2 regions of the Pontixanthobacter sp. genome follow, and region 1 is predicted to be linked to the other one. Evidence: predicted binding sites of a transcription regulator. Region 1 holds the regulator's gene; the other holds the start of a gene.
The links. Region 1 encodes LexA, which represses DNA repair genes until DNA is damaged. Its sites were predicted from a motif close to GTTCCNCNCTTGTTCT; they were not measured.
Positions count from the first base shown of each region.

Region 2: a site for LexA is predicted at 2,041-2,056, ahead of WA922_RS07185 (ImuA family protein). Genes of this name have one in related genera too.

Region 1 covers NZ_JBAUIK010000016.1:93,691-98,115, forward strand. Annotated here, with positions in the region: gene WA922_RS10420 (ComEC/Rec2 family competence protein) at 1-1,132, shown strand, start outside; gene lexA (transcriptional repressor LexA) at 1,162-1,863, opposite strand; gene WA922_RS10430 (molybdopterin molybdotransferase MoeA) at 1,968-3,155, opposite strand; gene moaC (cyclic pyranopterin monophosphate synthase MoaC) at 3,152-3,628, opposite strand; gene trpC (indole-3-glycerol phosphate synthase TrpC) at 3,625-4,410, opposite strand; gene trpD (anthranilate phosphoribosyltransferase) at 4,407-4,425, opposite strand, start outside.
Region 2 covers NZ_JBAUIK010000010.1:4,211-8,635, reverse strand. Annotated here, with positions in the region: gene bchI (magnesium chelatase ATPase subunit I) at 1-872, opposite strand, end outside; gene WA922_RS07190 (NAD(P)H-binding protein) at 979-1,917, shown strand; gene WA922_RS07185 (ImuA family protein) at 2,059-2,871, shown strand; gene WA922_RS07180 (Y-family DNA polymerase) at 2,810-4,363, shown strand; gene WA922_RS07175 (error-prone DNA polymerase) at 4,363-4,425, shown strand, end outside.

The DNA.
Region 1 (4,425 bases):
ACCGACCGTGCGGAGCTGCATTGGCGCCGTGCTCGTCCTGGTTGCGCTAAGTTTGGGCAGAGAGGCGCTGTCACTGCGGATGGTTGCGGCAGCAGCATTCTTTGTCCTGCTGCTATGGCCAGAGGCATTGGTGGGGCCGAGTTTCCAGATGAGCTTCGCCGCCGTGTTGGCGATTGTTGCGCTTCATAACTCCCAGCCGGTCAAAACCTTTCTGGCCCCGCGCGAAGAGAGCTGGCTTGCCAGAACCGGCCGAAGAGCGTCGATGCTTCTCCTCACGGGGCTGGTTATTGAAATAGCATTGATGCCGATAGTGCTGTTCCATTTTCACCGTGCCGGTGTGTATGGCGCGTTTGCTAACATGATCGGTATTCCGCTGACCACATTTGCTTCCATGCCGCTCATTGCGGTTTCATTACTGCTTGATGTAATCGAGTGGGGAGAGCCAGCGTGGTGGCTTACTGGAAAGTCGTTAGATCTGCTTATTGGGGTCGCGCATTTCACTGCTTCTCGGCCCGGGGCCGTAAAATTGATGCCAGATATGGCCGGACCGATTTACGCCATGTTTTTGGCGGGCGCGCTGTGGCTTGCCTTGTGGCGCGGAACGGTCCGGCTGTGGGGGGTATTCCCGGCGGCCCTTGCTATGCTGGTGTTTGTGCTTCAGCCCCCGCCAGACATCCTGATCTCCGGTGATGGTCGTCATGTCGGGATTGCAGGAGAAGGACAGCGGTTGCTGGTTTTGCGCGACACTCGCAGCACATATACCCGCGATAATCTGCTCGAATTGGCCGGAATGGGCGGCCAACCCATACCGCTCGACCAATGGAGCGGCGCCCGGTGCAGTCGTGACTTCTGCGCGCTGACCATCGATCGTGACGGAAAAGCGTGGCACATTTTGATGGCGCGCAGCCGCGACCGGATTGAATCGCGCGCATTAGCTGCCGCATGTGAGCGGGCCGATATTGTGGTTGCCGACAGATATCTGCCGCGCTCGTGCAGACCCAAATGGCTTAAGGCGGATCGGCGGTTGCTGGATAAAACCGGCGGTCTGTCAATCAATCTGGTACGAGAAAATATTCGTTCTGTATCTCAGTCGATGGGGCAACACGGGTGGTGGCACAGCGAACCGCGATAAGGCCGTTCGCTGCGTATCATTCCGTTTTTTTAATGATAGCGGCGCAAAAGGCCCGCGAGTTTGCCCTGAACTTCCACCTGCCCAGGCTGATAGATTTGCGGAGAGTAAGTCGAATTGGCTGGATCAAGACGAACCATTCCCGCATCGCGGTGCAAATATTTTAGCGTAGCTTCTTCATTATCAACCAGCGCCACTACGATTTCTCCATCGCGGGCCGTGCTGGTACGTTTAATGAGCGCAAAATCGCCATCAAAGATACCGGCTTCAATCATCGAATCGCCTGACACTTCCAAGGCGTAATGATCCCCTGGACCGAGCAGCGCCGCCGGAACCGGTAAACTGCTCTGTCCTTCAAGTGCCTCTATCGGCGCGCCAGCGGCGATCCGGCCATGCAGGGGTAGTTCAATGACATCATTGGCGGGTTCAGGCTGCGCCATCGTGGACGCTGGGATACGCACGACGGAGGCGGTTGTCAGATCATTATCAGCCGCCGGGGCAACGGCGGCAGGCAGCGCGTCTTCCGGATTTTTCAAAACTTCGAGAGCGCGTGCCCGATTGGGTAAACGGCGGATAAAGCCGCGCTCTTCCAAAGCCGAAATCAACCGGTGCACGCCTGATTTGCTTTTCAGATCGAGCGCGGATTTCATTTCCTCAAACGAAGGCGAAATACCGGTTTCTTCCAGACGCTGCTGGATGAACCGGATGAGTTCGTGTTGCTTTGCGGTCAGCATGGAGAATTGCTCCTTAGTCGCACATGTCTGTTCGAACGTCAAAATGCGAACGAATACAGAACAATTAGGCAACCTTTGCCGCGAAGTCAAGCAATCCCGACGTTTTAGAAAGGGTATATTGGAACGTCTGTTCCCATTGTGGCGCTGCCGCAATTTTCGGGACGCTCGATAAAGGCGTTGGCAGATGCGAGCGCGCGCAGGGCGCTGCTATCCTGCTCAGCAATCGGGGTGACCCGGCTTCCGTCCCATATCCCTCTGACGAATTCGCGGCGCGGACCGCCCGGGGGCAGGGTGTCTGCCAATGTTGCGCTCAGCTTTTGGGGCATCGGCGATGGCGACCCCGCCATCTGTTTCAACAGGGGAAGCAAAAACAGAAATGCTGTGGTAAAGCTGGACACGGGATTACCGGGCAAACCCAAGATAATCTGCCGTCCGCGTTGCGCCACCAGCAGGGGTTTGCCCGGTTTGATCGCGACCCGCCAAAATGCAATTTCTGCACCGAATTGCTTGAGTGCGGGTTGGACAAGATCATAGTCGCCAACCGATGCGCCGCCGCTGGTGACGATAATATCGGCATTGCGCGCTGCATCCAGCGCCGCGCCTAACGCGCTTACCGTGTCTTCCACTGGACCAATTATATCTGTTTTACGGGTTAGCCCCTCGCACAGTGCGGTAAGCATTGCATTGTTGCTGGCCGGGATGGCAGATAGCCCCGCTTGCGCAGGGTCGGCGACCAATTCATCTCCCCCTTCGATCAAGGCAAGCGATGGCAAGCGCATCACCTCAAGCACTCCGTGTCCCGCGCTGAGAGCCAGGGCAATCTGGGCAGGACCGATCCGCGTGCCCGCAGCCAAAATGCGATCGCCAGTATGAAAGTCGAAACCTGTTTGGCGTATATAGTGTCTGTCGGGCGGCGAGGAGAGGGCGCCGATCGTTGCGCCATCGGTTCGCGCATCCTCTTGTATCAGAACTCGGTCTGCACCTTTTGGCATGGCCGCACCGGTGGAAATGCGGACGGCCTGAGCGTGCTGCACGATACCGGTAAACGGTTTCCCGCACCGGCTTTCACCGATGATCCGCCACGGGCCGCTGCCAGATATGGCATAACCGTCCATTGATGATAGATCTGTTGGGGGCTGTGTTCGCTGCGCGGCAAGTGCCTGCGCCAGATACCGGCCATTCGCCTCAGCAGTAATAACCGTTTGCGTGCCGGGGGTAGCCGCGAGCGCCAGCAGCTTTTTCTGGGCATCATGCAAAGAAAGCGGTTCGGGCACGGTCGCCAGCGGTTTCATCGATCGGCTGCGTGCCAGTCGCGCGATTTGCCGCCGGTCTTTGAAACCAGCTTTATTTCGCCAACTATCATGTCTTTATCAAGGGCTTTACCCATATCATATAAGGTCAGCAGGGCGACCGATACCGCAGTCATCGCCTCCATCTCGGCACCGGTTTTTGCTGTAAGCGAGACGGTCGCGTTCACCTCGATCGCGTTGTCTTTTAGCGCGAAATCAACTGTTACTCTATCCAGAGCGAGCGGGTGGCATAGGGGGATAAGCTCGCTGGTTTTTTTCGCTGCCATGATACCAGCGATGCGCGCTGTGCCCAGGACATCGCCTTTTGGGGCGTTACCTGACCGAATCGCTTCCAATGCATTGGCGGACATTCGGATAACGCCGGATGCAGTCGCTGTTCGCAGCGTTTCAGCCTTGCCGCCGACGTCCACCATTCGGGCCGATCCGCTATTGTCGAGGTGAGTGAGGGCGCTCATAGGTTCAGCAGCTTCCTGGTTGCTGACACGATATCATTCTGCCTCATCAGGCTTTCACCGACCAGAAAGTTTCGTACGCCGCATTCTTCCAGCCGCAGACAATCCGCATGGGCCGAAAGGCCGCTTTCGCTCACAATCAGCGCATCTTGCGGGGCAAGTGGCAATAACCGTTCGGTTACGGCCAGATCGGTTACAAAGCGTTTCAGGTCGCGATTGTTAATGCCGATCAATCGCGATTGCAGATGAACAGCGCGTTCGAGCTCGGCTTCGTCATGCACCTCCACCAGCACATCCATTCCGTAATGCAGAGCTGCCTCTTCAATATCTGCCATTTCCGGATCGGTTAATGCTGCCACGATAATCAGAATTGCATCGGCGCCGATTGATCGCGCCTCTGCCACTTGCCACGGGTCGACCATGAAATCCTTGCGCAGTACCGGCAATCTGCAGGCATTGCGCGCAGCGATGAGATATGATTCATGACCTTGAAAATAGGGCGCATCGGTCAGCACCGACAGGCATGCCGCACCGCCTCTCTCATAGGCTGCGGCGTGATTGGCAGGGTGGAAGTCCTCGCGGATCAAGCCTTTGGACGGAGAGGCTTTCTTGATTTCCGCAATTAATCCAAACCCGCCTTGAGATTTCGCGCGCAGGGCATCGGTAAACCCGCGCGGTGCGGTTTGCTGCTGTGACAGCGCCTCAAGATCAGCAATTGACCGGGCCGCTTTGCGAGTAGCCACTTCTTCGCGTTTGACGGAACAGATTTCATCAAGCTTGTTCATTGCGCCATCGCAATC
Region 2 (4,425 bases), on a different contig from region 1:
GGCGCGCTTTCCAGCGCAGCCAACGCCCTTGCACTGCGCATCAAAGTCAGTTCCCCGCGCAATCCGTCTGCACCCACGGCTTTGCACAGGGCTGCGGTGTCACGCAGTATCTTGGCGGGCGTTTTTATTTTTGGCAGCCCGGTTTTCGCCCGCTCAATCTGACGCAGGACCTTGGCATCGGCGCTTTTCCATTTGGCAGCGAACGCATCAGGATTACGCTCCAACGCATCGCAGCGGCGCATAATTTCCACCCGCTCGTCAATATCATCCGGTGTGCGCACATCCACCGACAGGCCGAACCGGTCGAGCAATTGCGGGCGCAATTCGCCCTCTTCAGGGTTGCCGCTGCCGATTAACACGAAACGTGCCGGATGTCTGACGCTCAGCCCGTCGCGTTCAACCAGGTTTTCGCCCGATGCGGCCACATCGAGCAGCAGATCAACAACGTGATCTTCCAACAGGTTGATCTCGTCAATATACAGAAAACCGCGATGCGCCTTGGCAAGAAGGCCTGGTTCAAATCGCTTCTCGCCGCGTGCCAGAGCTTTCTCCAGATCGAGCGTGCCCAGCACCCGGTCTTCCGTCGAACCCAGCGGCAGATCGACAAAAGGCACGGCGATCTTGCGTATGCGCTTGCTGGTACAGGGATCGGGGCACGTGCCGCTGGTTTCGGGCTCGCAATTATACCGGCATCCTTCGACAGTCCTGATCGGCGGAAGAGTGGATGCCAGCGCGCGCGCAGCAGTGGATTTGCCGGTCCCGCGATCGCCAAAGATCATGACCCCGCCAATGCGTGCATCAACAGCGGACGCAAGCAGCGCCAATTTCATTTCCTGCTGGCCAACGATGGCGCTAAATGGAAAGGTAGCCATAAACCCGTACTTACCAGTGCTGCCCCGCCGGTCAATTACAACCCGGCGCAAACTGCCAACCGGCACAGCCATTTGACCCTTCCGGGCAGCATGGTAGGCACAGACCATGTCTGCGGGTGCATCCAAAGAAGTTGCCTTATTCGGCGCAAGCGGCACGATCGGTCGGGCGACCGCTGCCGCACTGATCGAAGCTGGACATAACGTAACCTGCGTTATGCGCAAACCGTTTACCACAGCGCCGCCGCCCTTGGCCAAGGCCCGGTACCATTATGCTGAGATAACCGGCACACACTGCGATCTGGAAGCCCTGTTTCAAAACCACAGCTTTGATGCCGTCATTTCCTGCATCGCTTCAAGGAGCGGAGAGCCAGACGACGCATGGCTGGTGGATTATGCCGCTAACCTGAAAATACTCAGCGCAGCAAAGGCGCTGGACATCAAACAGTTCATCTTGCTGTCCGCAATCTGCGTGCAAAAGCCAATGCTGGAATTCCAGCATGCGAAGCTTGCTTTTGAGAGCGCGTTGATCCGCTCTGGCATAGCCTATTCGATTGTCAGGCCGACAGCTTTTTTCAAGTCACTTTCGGGCCAGATTGACCGGGTTCGCCGCGGCAAACCCTTTCTGGTGTTTGGCAATGGGAAGCTCACATCCTGCAAGCCAATTAGCGATAGCGATCTCGCCCGCTATATCGCCGATTGTCTGCATGACCCCGCGCGGCGCGGTGCCATTCTGCCGATTGGCGGCCCTGGCCCTGCCATCACTCCGCTTGAGCAGGCACATATGCTGTTCGATCTCACTGGCCGAAAACCGCATTTCCGGACTATACCGGTCGGCGCAATGGACGCGCTTATCGCCGCGCTCAATATTGCCGGCAAGCTATCAAAACGCGCTGCGGCCAAGGCCGAATATGCTCGTATCGGCCGATATTACGCGACAGAATCGATGTTGGTAATGAACCCCGCAACCGGTGAATATGACAGCACAGCAACGCCGGAAACTGGCCAGCAGACGTTGCAAGAGCACTATTACAAAGCGATTTCCTAACCGCGCATTACCGTGCAGCATACGGCAAAAATGCATTGCCATGAAACGATCCGCGCCGCGCTCTGCTCGGCCTCCACTTTCATACGCTGCACCGGCCTTTGCAAGTTGACAATAAGCTGAAATAGAACAAAATAGGAACATATGCGCGATTCGCCTTACATTCTTCCTGTGCGTCATGGGGTGGCGGAAGAATGGCCGGGTGGTCAGCGTTCCGATGGCCGGTTGCTGGAGAAAGCGGGCGGCAGACAGTTTTTCGTTTCAGGCCATTTATCTCTTGATGCCTATCTCAGTGGAGGTTTTCAGCGTGGACAATTGCATGAAATCTTTTCGGGCAGTGCTGATGATAATGGCTCTGCAGCTGGCTTTGCAGTCATGCTCGCGCAATGCGGTCTGGAACCTGGCAAGACCATTTTATGGCTGCGTACGCTCAGCGCGATCCGCAATGGTGGGCGGTTCAATCTGGCAGGCTTTGCCGAACTGGGCGGTGATCCATCGGCCCTGCTTATGGCGGTGGCACCTGATGAAACGGCGCTGCTGCGCTCTGCCACCGATGCCTTGCGCTGCGATGGTTTCGGGATCGTTGTAATCGAATGCTGGGGTTCGCCTGCCATACTCGATTTGACCGCTTCTCGGCGTCTGACGCTTTCCGCAAAACGGAGCGGGGTTACAGCAGTGATGCTGCGGCTTGGCGCTGCGGAGCAGCCGAGCACCGCCTGTACGCGCTGGGCTGTGCGATCGGCGCGATCAAACCCCCTTGCGGCCAATGCGCCTGGCTATCCAATGCTGGAGCTGACCTTGCTGCGTCAGCGCGCTGGACCATCGGGCAAAAGCTGGCTGGTGGAGTGGGATCGTGACGGGCGGACTTTCCGCACTCCCTCCCAAACAGAGTGCGATGCCGGGCATCAGCCAGCGCCGCTTCCTGGCGATGTGGTTCCCGTTTTTGGCGTCGGATAGAATACAGCGCGCAAACCGTTTGCACGCATCACCCGAACACCCGCTCGTTTTTGCCGAAAAACAGAATGGTGCAATGCGGCTGACCGCTGTTAATCGCGAGGCACTGCATTGTGGTCTGGCAATCGGGACAAAACTTGCCGACGCGCGAGCGTTGGTGCCCGATCTGGTGGTGCATGATCATGATGCTTTTGCCGATGCCGAATTACTCGACCACATTGCGGATGGCTGTATGCGATACACCCCGATGGTCGCGGTAGAGCCCCCTGATGGGATTGTGCTCGATATCACAGGCAGCATACATCTCGCCGGTACTGAGGGGCAACTGGCACATATTATCCAGGAATGGCTCCGTTCCAGACGGATTGAGGCCTGCCTCGCGCGCGGTTCCTCTGCGGAAGCAGCCCATGCCCTCGCCCGCTTTCATCGCGGTCCAGAAAGCGATGAGGGCAAAGCAATCCGCGCGCTTCCGGTGGCGGCTTTGAAGCTTGATGCAGAAGCCGATCTCGGGCTTCGCCGGGCGGGCCTCAAGACAATTGGCGATGTGATGGACCGGCCGCGCAATGTCATTGCAGCGCGCTTTGGCTCGGCGAGCGTCTATCGTCTCGAACGTCTGATCAGTGCGGCGGCCAAACCCATCGGTCTGCGCGCGCCGCCGGTGCAAAGCATTTTCCGCCGCCGTTTCGCAGAACCCATCACCAGCAAGCCTTATGCGCTCAAAATGCTGCGCGAATTGCTGGATGAAGCGAATGCAAGTTTGGCGGAACAGGATCTCGGCGGACGCGCGTTCGAGGCGTATTTTCACCGGGTAGACGGACGGGTCCAGAGGCTGTGCGTTGAAACCAGCTTACCGACTCGCGATGCGTCCAAGGTTGCCGGCTTGTTCGATGAACGGCTCGACAGCCTCTCCGATCCACTTGATCCTGGATTTGGCTTTGACAGTGTAGAGCTTGCTATTGTGCAAAGCGAGCTGTTGAGCGCCCAGCAGCAGGATATCGAACAGACAGCAGCCCGCTCTAATCCGATTGACGAAACTCTTGATGTTCTGGCCATTCGACTGGGCCGGAATCGGTTGCTGCGTTTTCGCCCGGAAAACACCCATATACCTGAAAACGTGCAGGCGGCTGTGCCAGCGATTGACGCTGCGCACCCCTTCGAATGGCCATCTTCAAAGGTAGGTGAACCGCCCTTGCGCCCGCTGCAACTTTTCAACCCGCCACAGAATATCACAGTGATTGCCGAAATTCCCGACGGCCCGCCGAGGCGCTTTCGCTGGCGGGGGAAATTACGCGATGTGGTGCACCATGAAGGGCCTGAGCGGATTTGTGCAGAATGGTGGAAAGATACAAACGACGTGCTCGGGCGCAATCAGTTGAGCCGAGATTATTACCGGGTTGAGGATGCAGATGGACGCAGATACTGGGTTTTCCGTCATGGCCTCTATGGCAGAGAGACAAACGATCCAAACTGGTATCTTCATGGGTTGTTTGCCTGATGACCCGTTTCGCCGAACTTGCCGCAGCAACAAATTACTCCTTCCTCCACGGTGCATCGCAC